Regions from separate parts of the Lysinibacillus sp. NPDC097195 genome, predicted to be linked through region 3. Evidence: riboswitches for the same ligand, from Rfam matches in the RefSeq annotation. Region 3 holds a riboswitch; each other region holds the start of a gene.

Evidence for each region. Region 3 has a riboswitch for cobalamin ahead of ACIQXI_RS04460 (ribonucleoside-diphosphate reductase subunit alpha). Riboswitches for the same ligand answer to the same signal wherever they lie in the genome.
Region 1: it holds a riboswitch for cobalamin, as region 3 does, so the genes downstream of both, ACIQXI_RS03705 ((2Fe-2S) ferredoxin domain-containing protein) here and ACIQXI_RS04460 (ribonucleoside-diphosphate reductase subunit alpha) in region 3, are expected to answer to the same signal.
Region 2: it holds a riboswitch for cobalamin, as region 3 does, so the genes downstream of both, ACIQXI_RS05275 (ABC transporter substrate-binding protein) here and ACIQXI_RS04460 (ribonucleoside-diphosphate reductase subunit alpha) in region 3, are expected to answer to the same signal.
Region 4: it holds a riboswitch for cobalamin, as region 3 does, so the genes downstream of both, ACIQXI_RS21090 (FecCD family ABC transporter permease) here and ACIQXI_RS04460 (ribonucleoside-diphosphate reductase subunit alpha) in region 3, are expected to answer to the same signal.

The regions. Positions count from the first base shown of each region.
Region 1 is NZ_JBIWDP010000001.1:733,362-736,956, reverse strand. It holds gene ACIQXI_RS03715 (sirohydrochlorin chelatase) at 1-125, opposite strand, end outside; gene cobJ (precorrin-3B C(17)-methyltransferase) at 140-1,810, opposite strand; gene ACIQXI_RS03705 ((2Fe-2S) ferredoxin domain-containing protein) at 1,814-2,185, opposite strand; cobalamin riboswitch at 2,321-2,499, opposite strand; cobalamin riboswitch at 2,745-2,929, shown strand; gene ACIQXI_RS03700 (energy-coupling factor ABC transporter permease) at 3,071-3,595, shown strand, end outside.
Region 2 is NZ_JBIWDP010000001.1:1,016,541-1,020,135, forward strand. It holds gene ACIQXI_RS05270 (GTP-binding protein) at 1-1,281, opposite strand, end outside; cobalamin riboswitch at 1,463-1,647, shown strand; gene ACIQXI_RS05275 (ABC transporter substrate-binding protein) at 1,840-2,835, shown strand; gene ACIQXI_RS05280 (precorrin-3B methylase) at 2,884-3,555, shown strand.
Region 3 is NZ_JBIWDP010000001.1:879,214-882,808, reverse strand. It holds gene ACIQXI_RS04460 (ribonucleoside-diphosphate reductase subunit alpha) at 1-996, opposite strand, end outside; cobalamin riboswitch at 1,161-1,349, opposite strand; gene ACIQXI_RS04455 (hypothetical protein) at 1,457-2,143, opposite strand; gene ACIQXI_RS04450 (ECF transporter S component) at 2,140-2,634, opposite strand; gene ACIQXI_RS04445 (bifunctional adenosylcobinamide kinase/adenosylcobinamide-phosphate guanylyltransferase) at 2,700-3,092, opposite strand; gene ACIQXI_RS04440 (histidine phosphatase family protein) at 3,044-3,595, opposite strand, start outside.
Region 4 is NZ_JBIWDP010000009.1:31,207-34,801, reverse strand. It holds gene ACIQXI_RS21095 (heme ABC transporter ATP-binding protein) at 1-440, opposite strand, end outside; gene ACIQXI_RS21090 (FecCD family ABC transporter permease) at 446-1,492, opposite strand; cobalamin riboswitch at 1,643-1,834, opposite strand; gene ACIQXI_RS21085 (YdhK family protein) at 2,013-2,609, shown strand; gene ACIQXI_RS21080 (response regulator transcription factor) at 2,665-3,345, opposite strand; gene ACIQXI_RS21075 (ATP-binding protein) at 3,352-3,595, opposite strand, start outside.

The DNA.
Region 1 (3,595 bases), 150 kb from region 3:
AAAAAACATGTTTCTACAATAAAGTTGTCATCAATTGAAGGCGTCAATTGTTGTATAAACGTGCGTACCTCATCATTTCCTGCTGCTAAACGGCTACCATGGCCAATAAATAAAATTGCTTTCATTACTTTTCTCCTCACTAGTCGCCGCACGGAGCTGGCTCTACTTTTATTTTTGATGACATATCTTGATACGTAAAATGCAATATTTTTTTCACCCGTTTGAAATATTTAAACAAGCGCTCATTTGGGTGAGCATTAGCCTTATATTCCTCAATAATGTCTGTAAGAAGCGGAATTAATAGCTCAGGCTCTAGCCCCTCAACAACAGGCTGTGCGGCATGAGCTGTGCGTCCTACTGGTTTTGCACCGATAAAAACATCAAATTTACTTTTTCGATAGACTATACCGATATCGTCAAATACTGCACGATAACAAGCCATGCCGCAGCCATTAAAGCCAATATTTAAAGTTTTCGGCAACGACAAGCCACCAAGCTTTTCTTGAATTTCCTCAGCATATGGAATAGAATCAGCCTTCTCCCCGTAACAGAAATCACAAGCTTTTAATGACAGTACATCGCCAATCGGTGCGAGTAAAAAACCGACTGCAGTTAATTTTTCTGTAATAGTCTCAGGGTCTGTCGTTGGAATTTTCAAATGAATTTGATGGTCTGGTGTATATTCCATCGTCCCTTCTTCCCCTACAACTTCAGCTAATGTCATCATTTGTTGTGGCGTGAAAAATTTATTTGCCACCCCAGGACTAACAGCTAGTTCAAAAATAGACTCTATCTTTTGTTGAACCAATTTGGGTGTTGGTTTTGTATCAGTTGTCCCTTTTACCATCGCAAGTGCCGTTGCTGCCATTTCTAACGATGTTTTTTTCGCTTCTGCTACAGGGTTAATCGCGATACTGCTCTTAATGCGTCCTGCATTTGGATCTGCAGCGAAGTCATGGCGTGCTGTACCTGTTTCTTGATTCATCGCCCACGGTTCATTTTCTTCTTTTAAACGCTGATGTGGACGTAAAGGCTGTTTTTCCTCTCCAAGCGTATATTTACGCTGATAGCCTCGCGGGGTAATCATCTTATTGTCATAGAAAAATGTCGATGAATTACCAATAATAACCGTCGTTAACATGCCGATATCGTGGTCGAGCATTTCTGCTAATGTCGTCATCGTAATTTCCTGACGATCTCGATAGGCACTTTTCACAAGTCCTACAGGTGTATCCGGCGAACGATATTCAAGCAAAATTCGTTGCGCTTCAACAATTTGACGTGTCCGGCGACCGCTTTTCGGATTGTATAAGGCAATAACAAAATCGGCCATCGCCGCCGCTTCCACACGCTTAGCAATTAAATTCCAAGGTGTTAAATGGTCACTTAAACTAATGGTGCACGAATCATGCATAATCGGGGCACCTAGTAAACTTGCACATGAATTAATAGCTGAAATACCAGGTACGATTTCGACTTCAACCCCAGAGGCCTCCGTCCAACCAAGCTCAATGAGTACTTCATAGACCAGTCCAGCCATACCATATACGCCCGAGTCTCCACTTGAAATAACCGCAACGATATTGCCAGCCTCGGCTTGACGAACCGCTTCCTGAGCGCGTGATACTTCTTCGGTCATACCGGTACTTACAATAGACTTTGCACTGACTAAATCTTGAATAAGCTCAACATACGTTTTATAGCCGATAATAAATTCACTTTGTTGCAATGCCTCTACAGCTCGTGTCGTAATGTGTTTAAAATCTCCAGGTCCAAAACCTACAACAAAAATCTTTCCTTTTTGCGCCATTTGTTACCCCTCTTTCACCTTATCGATGCCTTTAATCGCTGTTGTTTGTGGTGTTCGTTTCAGCGTACCTTCCGTCAATGTAAAAACATGCTCACTATGTAAAGAATCATGATTTAAATCTTGCACGAGTGTCCTACCGTGTTCTACTGTTGGCACACGATACCAATTGCCTTGTGGATAGGCTATAACGACACAAGCATCTTTACATCTGCCATTACAACGTGTTCTCGTCGTATGTATTTCTTTATCGAGTGATAATTTCTCGATTTCATCACGTATGGCTAACGTAATTTCCTCCGCCTCTTTTTTCATACAACTACTACCATTACAAATAAAAAGATGGGTTTTCATTCCCTCTAAATTCCAAGTTGTCATTGTTTTTCTCCCCTTATTGACTTACTGGAAAAAGAAAAAACCTTTACTCAATGTCGAAGAGTAAAGGTTTTGTAGAAGCCAAATAAAACGAATAAACATATATCCGTTCTCGCTCCACTTCTCCCTCCGAAAAGTTTGCATGCCATCAACTAAGCAGGTTTCCTGACTTAAGCTTCCTTTTACTTTCGCGCCTTCCCAGTTTCTTAGTGGCATTGCGATTTCATCAGCTATTACAGTAGCGGGGGCTGTACCGGATTTGCACCGATTTCCCTATTATCTCGAACTATTTCGAGCACTTAATGATGTTTCTATATGAAATTTTTACATAAAAGTTTATAAAATGATTGGAAAACTATTTCTATCATAGCCTATTATTTTTATACTTTTCAACAGTTCTTTTTCATTTATTAGATTTTTAATAAAATTTCAACAAATATTCCGTTGAAATTGCTCGCTATTCTCTTACATTTATCTTAATTTTCTATAAGTAAAAATATTTTTCACAAAAAAAGGATAGCGAATGACTGGAAAAACATGTTACACTTTGTCGTGAAAACTCACAACTTCATCTTTTTTCGGTGCGAAGTGTAGCCATTTCGCTTAAAAGGGAAGCCGGTTCAAGTCCGGCGCGGTCCCGCCACTGTACTAGGGAGTTTTATAGAAAATGTCACTGTCCAAAGGATGGGAAGACCCTATAAAATGATGAACTAAAGCCAGGAGACCTGCCGAAAAAAACGTGATCGTTTCAACCTACGAGGATAGGTGTGCGGCTTGGCAAATGACAAATCGATTTGCTTTTTCAGCTATGCACTTTTTCCACACTGGAGAAGTGCTTTTTTTATTGCGCACGCTACAATCAATGGGAATTGTTAAGGAGGAGAGATTGTGAAATTATCTTTTTGGAAACTTAGTTATTTCTTACTAGCATGTTTACTAGTACCAAAGCGCGCATTTGCTATGCATATTATGGAAGGATTTTTACCGATAGAATGGGCGATTTTTTGGTGGATCATTTCCATCCCATTCATCATTTTAGGATTGCGTTCGATTCGTAAAACAATTGATGAAAATCCCGAAACGAAAATGATCCTAGGATTATCAGGCGCATTTGCATTTGTCTTATCTGCCTTAAAAATACCTTCTGTTACCGGAAGTTGTTCACATCCAACCGGGGTTGGACTTGGGACAGTGCTTTTCGGACCATTAGCGATGAGTGTCATCGGTACGATCGTCTTATTGTTCCAATCATTACTTTTAGCGCATGGAGGTATTACAACTTTAGGGGCAAATGCTTTCTCCATGGCGATTGTAGGACCGATTATCGCTTATTACGTCTTTAAAGGTTCGCAAAAAATTGGCCTATCGTTCTCACTTGCTGTCTTTTTTGCTGCGATGCTCGGGGACTTAGGT
Region 2 (3,595 bases), 140 kb from region 3:
GGCATAATGCTTTAATGGTTCAAAATGACCATAGCCTGTTACGGTCGAAGCAATTGTTTCCATATATAATATTTTAGGTTCACCAAAAGTAAGGGCAAAAGAAAAGCGATTTTTTAAAACTTCAGTTAATACTTCAAGTTGAATAACACCCATGATATGGACATGGATTTCTTGGAATCTTTCATGCCAAACAACGCGTAAGGAAGGCTCCTCTGCCTCAAGTAAACGGAATACTTGTAAAACTTCTTTTATATGCTGTTGTCCTTCATATTGTACTTTAGCTTGTAACGTAGGCACCAGCTCATACGGTTGAGAGGGTTGTGTAGCACCTAAAATATCGCCGATTTTTGCTAGACTTAGCCCTTTGACGGCAAATATTTCTCCCGCCTGAACTTTTTGTGTTGTTTCAAAACGGTGCCCATTATATAAACGAATTTCTGTTATTTTTTCTGTCACATCACCAAATGTGAAGTCTTGGCGAGTATGTAATGTTCCTTGCAAAGCTTTGATAAAAGTTAAGCGCTGTGTACCATCATGACGAATTTTAAAAACCTCACCTTGAAATGTTGCTTGTTTGTCAAAATGCACTTCTGTAAGAAGAGGAAGCTGTGAAAGAAACTCTTTTATTCCAACATCTTTTAATGCTGCACCAATAAAACATGGAAACGCTTGCTCTTGTTGTATCATCTTTTGCAACTTTGATAAGCACATTTGGCCGTCGATCGTTTCTGTTAAAAAGGCATCAAGAAGTTGTTCATCACGTTCGGCTAACCACTCTGCAATATGCCCATGAACTGAATCATTCGTAAGTGGAGCTTCTATTAGGAGAATATCGCTCGAACATTCTTTATGCAGTTGCTTCATAACAGCATCCACATCTGCACCTTCACGATCCATTTTATTAATAAAGAAAAACGTTGGGACGTGGTATTGGCGCAATAATTGCCAAACCGTTTCAGTATGGCCTTGTACACCCTCAACAGCACTGACGATAATAATGGCGTAGTCCATCACACGAATTGCCCGCTCCATCTCTGGTGAAAAATCGACGTGCCCAGGTGTATCAATTATTGTATATGTATCGTTGCCAATTTGCATCCGGCCTTGTTCAGCAAAGATCGTAATGCCGCGCGCTTGTTCAATCGCATGATTATCTAAAAAAGTATCTTGATGATCCACTCTTCCTCGTGTTTGAATACTATTAGTATGGAATAATAATTGCTCACAAAAGGTAGTCTTGCCTGCATCGACATGTGCGAGTACACCAATCGTTTTATACATAAAATAATCCTCATTTCTATTTTTCCTATAGACTTATTGTAACAGAAAGTAGGTAAAAACATTTCATGTCAAATAGTTGTTGTTTATGTTTAGATAGTGGTGGAAAATTCATAATTATTCATTTTAGATTTTATTTTGTCATTGAAAACAAAAATAACTTCTGCTAGGCTAATTTTAGAACTGCATACTTCTATATATTGGTGCAAATGGTTTTGCCATTTGCTTAAAAGGGAAATCGGTGTGAATCCGATGCTGTCCCGCAACTGTAAATGGGGAGTTTATACAATTGTCACTGTAGTGGAACTATGGGAAGACGTATAAATGTTGAACCTAAGCCAGGATACCTGCCAATATATTATATTTACTAACAACCACGAGGATGGGGATAGTGATTGGTTTTATAACCATTGTTTTTCACTATGCCGCCCTCTTGGAAACAAGGGGGTTTTTTCCGTTCTTTGTGCGAGGAGCTAGTCAAGCAAAAAACGTAAACTTAGTAGCACAGAAGTCTATTGATTTCTATCTATACAAATGAATTTAATTTAAAGGAGAACAAACATGATCAAAAGGAATGGCAAGTGGCTAGTTGTTGCAATGGCTTTATTATGTATTTTAGTGGCGTGTAGTGCGAAAGATGACGCACAGAATGCATCACAAAAAGAAAACATCGAACCAGCACAAACAGCATCAACTGAAGTAACGATTGAGAATAACGATACGACACAAGTGTATGCAGAAGCACCAAAAAAGGCGATAAGCTTAAATCAGCATGTCACAGAAATCATGTTGGCATTAGGCTTAGAGGATTCAATGGTCGGCACTGCTTATTTGGATGATCAAATTTACGAACCACTACAGGCAGCATACGATAAAGTACCAGTACTAGCTGAACAGTATCCAACAAAGGAACAAATAATTGATAGTGAAGCCGATTTTTTATACGCAGGCTGGAAAAGTGGCTTTAGTGAAAAAGGGGTGGGTACACCTGAAGAGCTTGAAGCACTTGGAATTCACACCTATTTACATACATCTTCAAGTATTACGAAACCAACGTTAGATGATATTTTTACGGATATTCGGAATATCGCAAAAATCTTCCGTGTGGATGAACGTGGGGAAGCATTGATTCAGCAGATGACAGCAGATGTCGATGCAGTCCGGGCAAAATTACCCCAAAGTGAACAAAATTTACGCGTCCTTGTCTATGACAGTGGCGATAAGGAAGTCTTTACAGCAGCACAAAATTTTATGAATGAACTTGTCACTGTGGCGGGTGGTACAAATATTTTTGGCGATATAGAATCAGGCTGGACTACGGTTTCAAAAGAAGCAACTGTTGAACGTAATCCTGAGGTCATTGTTGTGATTGATTATGGTTCACAAACAGCAGAAGATAAAATTCATTTCCTAAAAAATGATCCAGCATTAAAAGAAACAACTGCTGTGAAAAACGAACGCTTTGTTATTTTACCATTGTCAGCTGCGTCGGAAGGAGTTCGGGCTGCAGAGGCAATTGAAATATTAGCTAAAGGATTTTATCCTGAAAACTTTTAATAAACGAGCTAGCGAAATGCTAGCTCTTTTCCATAAGGAGCGTAGACAATGAATGCATTTCGTTCAAATATACCAGATTGTACATTTGAAAAACTCAATATGGATGGCGATTATACACGACTTGCCATAAGTCCAGGCATTATTAATAAACATTATACAGCGGCTCAACTTCAAAAGATTGCGGAGGTTATAGGCGACAATGGAGCAATGAAATATTCGGCATCCTATAGCATGTTGCTGTCCGTCCCTACACAAACGGTTCAGCACGTGATGTCGGAACTTGAAGAAGCGGGGTTATATATTGCCGAAGCAGGTTCTGTTGTTGCGATGAAAGCTTGTGATTTTTGTGATGGTGATAAAATGGAAGCAGCCAGCATAACAGAACAGTTATATCATCATTTCAAGGGACAAACTGTGCCATCAAGATTACGATTAAATATAAATGGTTGCGCATCTGCTTGCTACAATGCCGTCTATGATGATATAGGTCTTGTCTATCAACAGGATAGCTTTGATGTTTACTTAGGCGCTGTGCCAATGGGCGCTCAAGCTAAGCCAGGTATACTGTTTGCCAAAAGGATTTCAGTACAAAAAATTGAGGGTTTTCTTCAGCATATTATTACGCTCTATCAAAATCATGCACGTCCTAATGAACCTTTCCATAAATTTTATCGTAGAACAAAGTCGGCAGATTATTGGGAAACGATTAATGATAGGTAAACTTATATTTAGTGTTAGTTTGGCATTAGCCAATCTAACA
Region 3 (3,595 bases):
AAAGATATCTGGTAAACATAATCCGGTGAAAATGTCATGGGCACGTAAGCGCTCGTCTCCATTATTTAAACGCAAATCTAAAAAGGTAAAGACATCCTTATGCCAAACATCTAAATACACGGCGATAGCCCCTTGACGTTGACCAAGCTGATCCACCGAAACAGCTGTATTATTAAGTTGTTTGATCCATGGTAGCACACCACTTGACGCGCCTTTAAAGCCTTTAATAGAAGAGCCACGACTACGGATTTTCCCCATATACACGCCAATACCGCCACCATATTTTGATAATGTTGCAACATCTGTGTTTGTATCATAAATACTTTGTAAACTATCATCCACAGTATCAATAAAGCAACTTGAAAGTTGACCATGCGTTTTTCCAGCATTAGATAATGTCGGTGTCGCCACTGTCATATATAAATTACTCATTGCCCAATACGATTCACGGACTTTTTCTAAGCGATTTTCCGTTTCATCTTGCATCAATGTCATGGCAATGACCATCCAACGCTCCTGCGGTAATTCCACTGGTGTTTTCGTATAATCACGGACAACATAGCGATCCATTAATGTTTTTAAACCGATGTATGTAAATAGCTCATCACGGCTCTGTTCAAGATAGGATGCAAGTTCCGCTAGCTCTTGTTCACTATACTTTGTCGTTAAACATGCATGATAAAGACCTGCCTCTGTATAGCGTGCAAGCTGCTCCGGAAAGACTTTATAAACGTCTTCCTTTGCAACACCACGGTTTGTAGCAAATTGACTATATAATTTTTCTAAGTAAATTTGTGCAGCGACAAATGTCCAATAGGGCTCTTCTTCATCGATTAGACTAAGTGTTTGTAAAATCATCGCATCCGCCCAAGCTTCAAACGTAGCCTCTTCATTTTTACGTAGCCAACGATCCGATAATCTTACAAAGCTTTCAAGCTCATCCTCCGTGTAACTTTTCTTCAACTTAGCCATGTGCTGTTCAATTTGTATTGTCATCTTTACATTCTCTCCCTTTCTCAACAGCCAACACATCAAAAAAGCGATTACACACCATAGTTCGGTTGCGTAATCGCTGTAAAATTGGAAATGGAAATGAAGGATATGTACACATCAAAGTGGACAAATCTCTCGCTTCCACTTCTCAATCCCCGAAGATGTGTTGCTGTCTTGAACAACTCGGCAGGTCTCCTGGCTCATGCTTCACTCAAATAATGGCCTTCCCGTTTTTTCACAGTGGCATGTTCATTATTTGTCAGCATTTACAGTTGCGGGGACAGCTTCGGCTTTAGATGTCTCTATTTCCGAATTCCCTTTTAAACCATACTGGTACCGCTTGTCCAACATACTATATATTGTGTTTCAATCTCTCAATTAATCTAACATATTGTGTTTCTCGTTTCAATAGGTGTTTTGTCCCTTGCAATTTTAAAAATCTTACTTTTGCTCGAAGCAAGCCCTATTCCAATGCAGTTTTACACAGTTTCTCAAAATTTCGAGTAAAAATTTTTTGTGCTAATTGCTCTTTCTGTGGATCAATTCCGAGTAAAATAACGGCACAAGGTCCTGCAGATTTTGCCATATCCAACGAACTTTTAAGTGGTTGCTGACCAAAAAGTCGTGAAAATTCAGCTTGCAGTCCTTGCGATCCTACCGGCCACACTTGTTGGACAATTTCCTCACGCCATGCATGATAAATGGGCTGAAGTTGGGCGACATCTTCAGCCTGTTCAAGCACTTCTTGGCCAACGAGTGGCACACCATATGTGTACCAACTTAGTTTTCCACGTTCAAATGATGCCCTTTGTTGGATTTCGCCTAACATTGTCACCGATAAGCCCGATTGCAGAGTCGGCATATTGGATTCTGAACTTCCTGTTATAGGTGGACAATCCATCCCTACTTCATCAAAAACTTGCTCAAGTCCTGCGATATAGCGCGACCATGCTGCATCTCCTGAAAAATTAGCAAGTATGATGTGACTCGGTATGGCATTTGCTGCAAGCTGTTCTAAAAAAGTAACACGCGCTGTTAAATAAGCGGTTAAAGTATCTGATGCACAGACGACATCTTGTGGCTTCTCACCAATTGCTGCCGCATTGTCTGTAGTAGCAATTAAGTGTCCTATTTTTACGGCATTCCTCAATTCGCTCGACCTGCCTTACGAACAAACACTTTTGACAGCACGGGTATAACAACTGCCACAATTAGAAGGTTAATGACCGTTGCCATGAAAATACCCGGCAAGGATGCCCAGAAAAAAGCTGGACTAATGATAAAATAAAATGGCAGTGGTGCGATTATACCATTTAAGACAAGTGCTACGGGCCATTTCAAAAAATGCATCCCTTTTTTATGCATAACACCAAATAGCCATACGACCATAAACATTTCAACTGCAATAATAATATGCAAAGGTCCATAAGGAAATCCAGCTGTTAATGCTGTAATAAAATGCCCGATTAGCCCTGCTACGCCCGCTAACACAGGTGATAAAAATACTACGCCGATAAATGCCGGTGCTGAGTCCAGGGCAGCCGTCGATACAAATGACGGGATTTTAATTACTGCTCCGATGGCGCAAATCGCTGCAACCATGGCAGTTAAAGTTATAGTCATTAATTTTTGTCGATTCATTCCATTCCCTCTTTTCTAGAAATAATGAAAGCCCATGCCTGAATGACAAAACGTCACATACAACATCATTTGATGCGTTCAGCGATGCCATACCAAATACGATCGACTCGCTGTGCTTGGGCAAATAACGCTTGGTACAAGCGACCACAAGTGTCACGCAACAGTCGTGCTTGTTTTTCCATTGGCACAACACCGCGCCCCATATCAGTAACAATAATATACAATGGACATGTTTCCTCAAACGTTTTCAGTCTTTCCAAAATTTGCTGAACAAGCATTTCATCGTCCTCAAGATTATGCGTTATCAGCCATTGTTCTAAGTTTTTAATAATAAGGGCATCACAGTCAGGAACAACATCTGGCAATATGCCATCCAATATTGCCACATCCTGCTCCGCCAGCAATTGCGTTACATAGGCGTTTTTTCCGTTATAGGCTCCTCCGATAAAGACATGCATCTTGCTCCCTCCTTCCAAGCCGCTTTGGAAAATGTTAACGTAAACATCCTATCATGCGGTACTTGATACGACCAGAAAGGCTTTTGCTGTGGTGCAAAAGCGACAAGCAATGCACGCACGACACCTCCATGCACAACAAGATAATAATCGTCTTCCTCTTTTGGTAATGCTAAAAAACCTGTTACTACACGCTGGCAAAACAAATCGAAGCGCTCTCCATTTGGTGGAGATGTGTTTAGTGGGTCATCTAGCCATTTACAGTAGCGCTCGTCCGTTTTTAATTCGTCATATGTTTTACATTCAAAGTCACCGAAATTAGTCTCTCGAAATCTAGCATCAGCCATATAGCGAGCATGTGGAAAATAACAACTCGCTGTTTGTTGACAGCGTCGTAAATCACTACCGTAAACTTTCTTGACAGCAAGATCGACAATAGGCAGTGATACTATTTGTGCTAATGGAGAATCTGTCCAGCCAATATAACGCTTTTCCATGTTTTCTTG
Region 4 (3,595 bases), on a different contig from region 3:
ACGCGCTTTTTTTCGCCTCCCGAAAGAGAACTAAAGCTACGTGTTTCTAAATGAGCAATACCCGTTTGCACTAATGCCTCTTTTACAATAGTGAAGTCTTCCTTATCATCCATCTCAAAAAGTTTTTTATGTGGTGTTCTACCCATGCTTACCAAATCTCTCACTGTAAAATCAAATAACACGGGCGTTTCTTGACTAACAACGGCTAACTTTTTGGCAATGACTTTACTTGATTGCTTTAAAATATCTTGCTCATGCAAAAATACAGTACCACTTTCTGGCCTCAATAAACGATACATATTTTTTAATAGTGTCGACTTTCCACTTCCGTTAGGACCGATTAAACCGACAAATTGCTTTGCTTTTATTTGAATACTTACATCTTCTAATATGCGTTGATCTTGAATGGAGTATGATACACGCTTCGCTTCTAATGTCATCGCTCCTAATCTCCTTCACCAAAAGAATAATTGTTACGGCGTAATAGCCAAATAAAAAATGGCCCGCCGCAAAAAGCCGTAATAATTCCGATTGGCATTTCTTCTGGAGCAATTAATACACGCGCAATCGCATCTGCCCACACTAAGAAAACTGCCCCTAACAATGCACTGATTGGGATGACATATTTATAATTAGATCCTACTAATAAACGTACGATATGAGGGATTATTAAACCAACGAAACCAATTGCACCACTTACTGCAACAAGCACACCTGTTAATAATGATACGAGCAGGATTAGCTGTATTCGGAACTGTTGTAAATTAACACCTAACGTGACTGCCGCCTCTTCCCCAAGTAACAATAGATTTAAATGACGATAATGTAGCCATAGCAAAACAAAGACGATTAGAAAAATTATGACGGGAATGAGTATATTACTCCATTTTGCTCCTGCAAGACTGCCTAGCATCCAATACATAACCGCTTTTATACCGCCCTCTTCTTTAGACATCATTAACATAAAATTAGAAGTCGCAGACAATATAAACGATACTGCCATTCCTGCTAGCAACAAGCGGAAGATAGAAATACGTCCACCAACCCGTGATAAGAGAAAGACCATGACCATGGCAATAAAAGAACCTAAAAATGCAGCTACCGAAAGTGCATAGATTCCTAAAAATGAAAATGCTCCTAAAATAATGACTGCCGTTGCACCGACTGTTGCCCCAGAAGAAATACCTAAAACATACGGGTCTGCAATCGAATTACGGACAAGGGCTTGCACAGCTGCACCAGCAATAGCTAAGCCTGCTCCAACAATCGCTGCAAGCAGTACGCGTGGAACACGAATTTGCCATATAATAATCTCCTGTGACCGACTCCAATCAGCCTCAATCGAATTTGGGAAAATCGAAATTTTCGACAGAATAACCTTCCATACATGTAATGGTGTTATCGATACCGACCCAATCATAATTGCCAGCGTCATGGAAGCAATTAATACTAGAACAAGGGTAATAGCAAAAAATATAAATTTTTTATTCATCTGTTTACTAGCTCCTAATCACTCAAAATAATGACGAAGCAAGCAATAAAAAAGGGTATTCTACGCAAGAATGCATAGAAATACCCTCGGCTAAACAAAGTCAGAAAGAATCCATCATTGTCCGTAATTGCTTGCATCCTCGTGGGCATTACAGGTATGAACTAAATGGCAGGTCTCCTGGCTTCGATTCATCGTATCTATAATTACCTTCCCATTCGAAAACAGTGGTGAATCATTATAGAACTCCTCGTTACAGTTGCGGGACAGCGTCGGACTTACACCGACTTCCCTTTTAAGTGGCGCTCATTAAATAAGCGTCACACCATTAGTATCTGAAATTTTAAAATTATGACGATTCTATCATACATAATTATCGTAGTCTATAGCTTCTTCCTTATAGGAATTATTCTTTCATCTTTTCAACTTCAGACAAATAATATTTCGCACAAAATCAAATCCATATTTTCTGCACATTTACTTGTTACATTAAAGACAATTAACTAGTAAGGAGGAGTTTCACATGATATTAAAAAGAAATTGGTTGTTAAGTTTAGTTGCTGTATTTGCTTTACTACTATTATCAGCATGCACTGAGGATGCATCGAAGTCGGAAACTGCTAATAATGACACAACAGATTCTCAAGCACAAACAGACAAAGGAGACGAAATGGATCACTCCACGATGAAACATTCAAGCTCAGGTGAAGTTCCGCCCACTTTAAAAACTGCAGAAAACCCTAAATATCCAGTTGGCAGTACCGCTATTATTAAGGAAGGACATATGGCAGGGATGGCAGGCGCACAAGCAACGATTGTGGGGGCATATGATACAACTGCCTATATTATTTCCTATGAACCGACGACTGGTGGAAAAAAAGTAGAAAATCACAAATGGGTAATACATGAGGAATTAGTGAATCCAGGTGAGGCACCTTTAGCACCGGGCACAGAAGTTAAGACAGATGCTGCGCATATGGAGGGTATGGAAAATGCTACTGTTCGTATTGATGAAGCAGTACAGACGACTGTTTATATGATAGATTTTCCATTAACAACGACTGGTGAAGAAATGAAAAATCATAAATGGGTTACTGAAGACGAACTAGCTTCAAAATAAAAAGAACAACCTCTGGGATTACTCCATCAGAGGTTGTTCTTTTTATTTGTCTCTACTAATTGCAAGTGGCTTTATGCCATTTATAACCGATGCCCCATACTGTCTGTAAGTAATCATCTACCTGAAAGCCACTTTTCCGCAATTTTTCCCTTAAATTGCGGACATGGGAATCAATCGTACGATCATCAATTGTTACGTTATATCCCCAAACCGTATTCATTAAATGTTCTCTTGAGAAAACTTTATTTTGATAATCAAGCAACAGCGCTAACATGGCAAACTCTTTCGGCGTTAAAGCAATAGTCTGTTGTTCAAAAGACACTTCAATGGAATCTTTATTTAATCGTAGCCCTTCAAAAAAAATGATTGTTTCTTCAGTTTTCGTTCTTCTTAAAACAGCATGTATACGGGCTAATAACTCTTCCTCATCAAAGGGCTTTAAAATATAGTCGTCTGCTCCGATAGTTAACCCTTTTACAATATCAGCTTGTTCTCCTTTTGCTGTTAACATAATCACTGGTACATCCCAAAACTTCCTTATTTCCTGACAAACCTGCCAACCATCCATATTGGGCATCATAATATCTAACAGCACTAAATCTACATGTTCTTCTTCTAAGTAGTTTAAAGCATCACTCACCGCTGACATGGCTATGCACTGAAAAGATGGCTCTAGATAAAGAGTTAGTAACTCTAACATCCTTGGTTCATCATCAATTAATAATAATGTTTTCATCCGTTCCTACCCCTTAAACAATAATTCAAAAGTAGTCCCTTTGTTTTCCTCACTCATAACGGTTACTTCTCCTCCATGTGCATGGACAAGCTCCCTCACAATGGCTAGTCCAAGTCCTGAACCACCATGTGCACGGGTACGAGATTTTTCAACCCGATAGAAGCGTTCAAAAATATAAGGTAACTCCTTTTTCGGAATTCCCTTTCCAGTATCTTTGACAATGATTTTTATTAAATGATGGTGTCTTTTC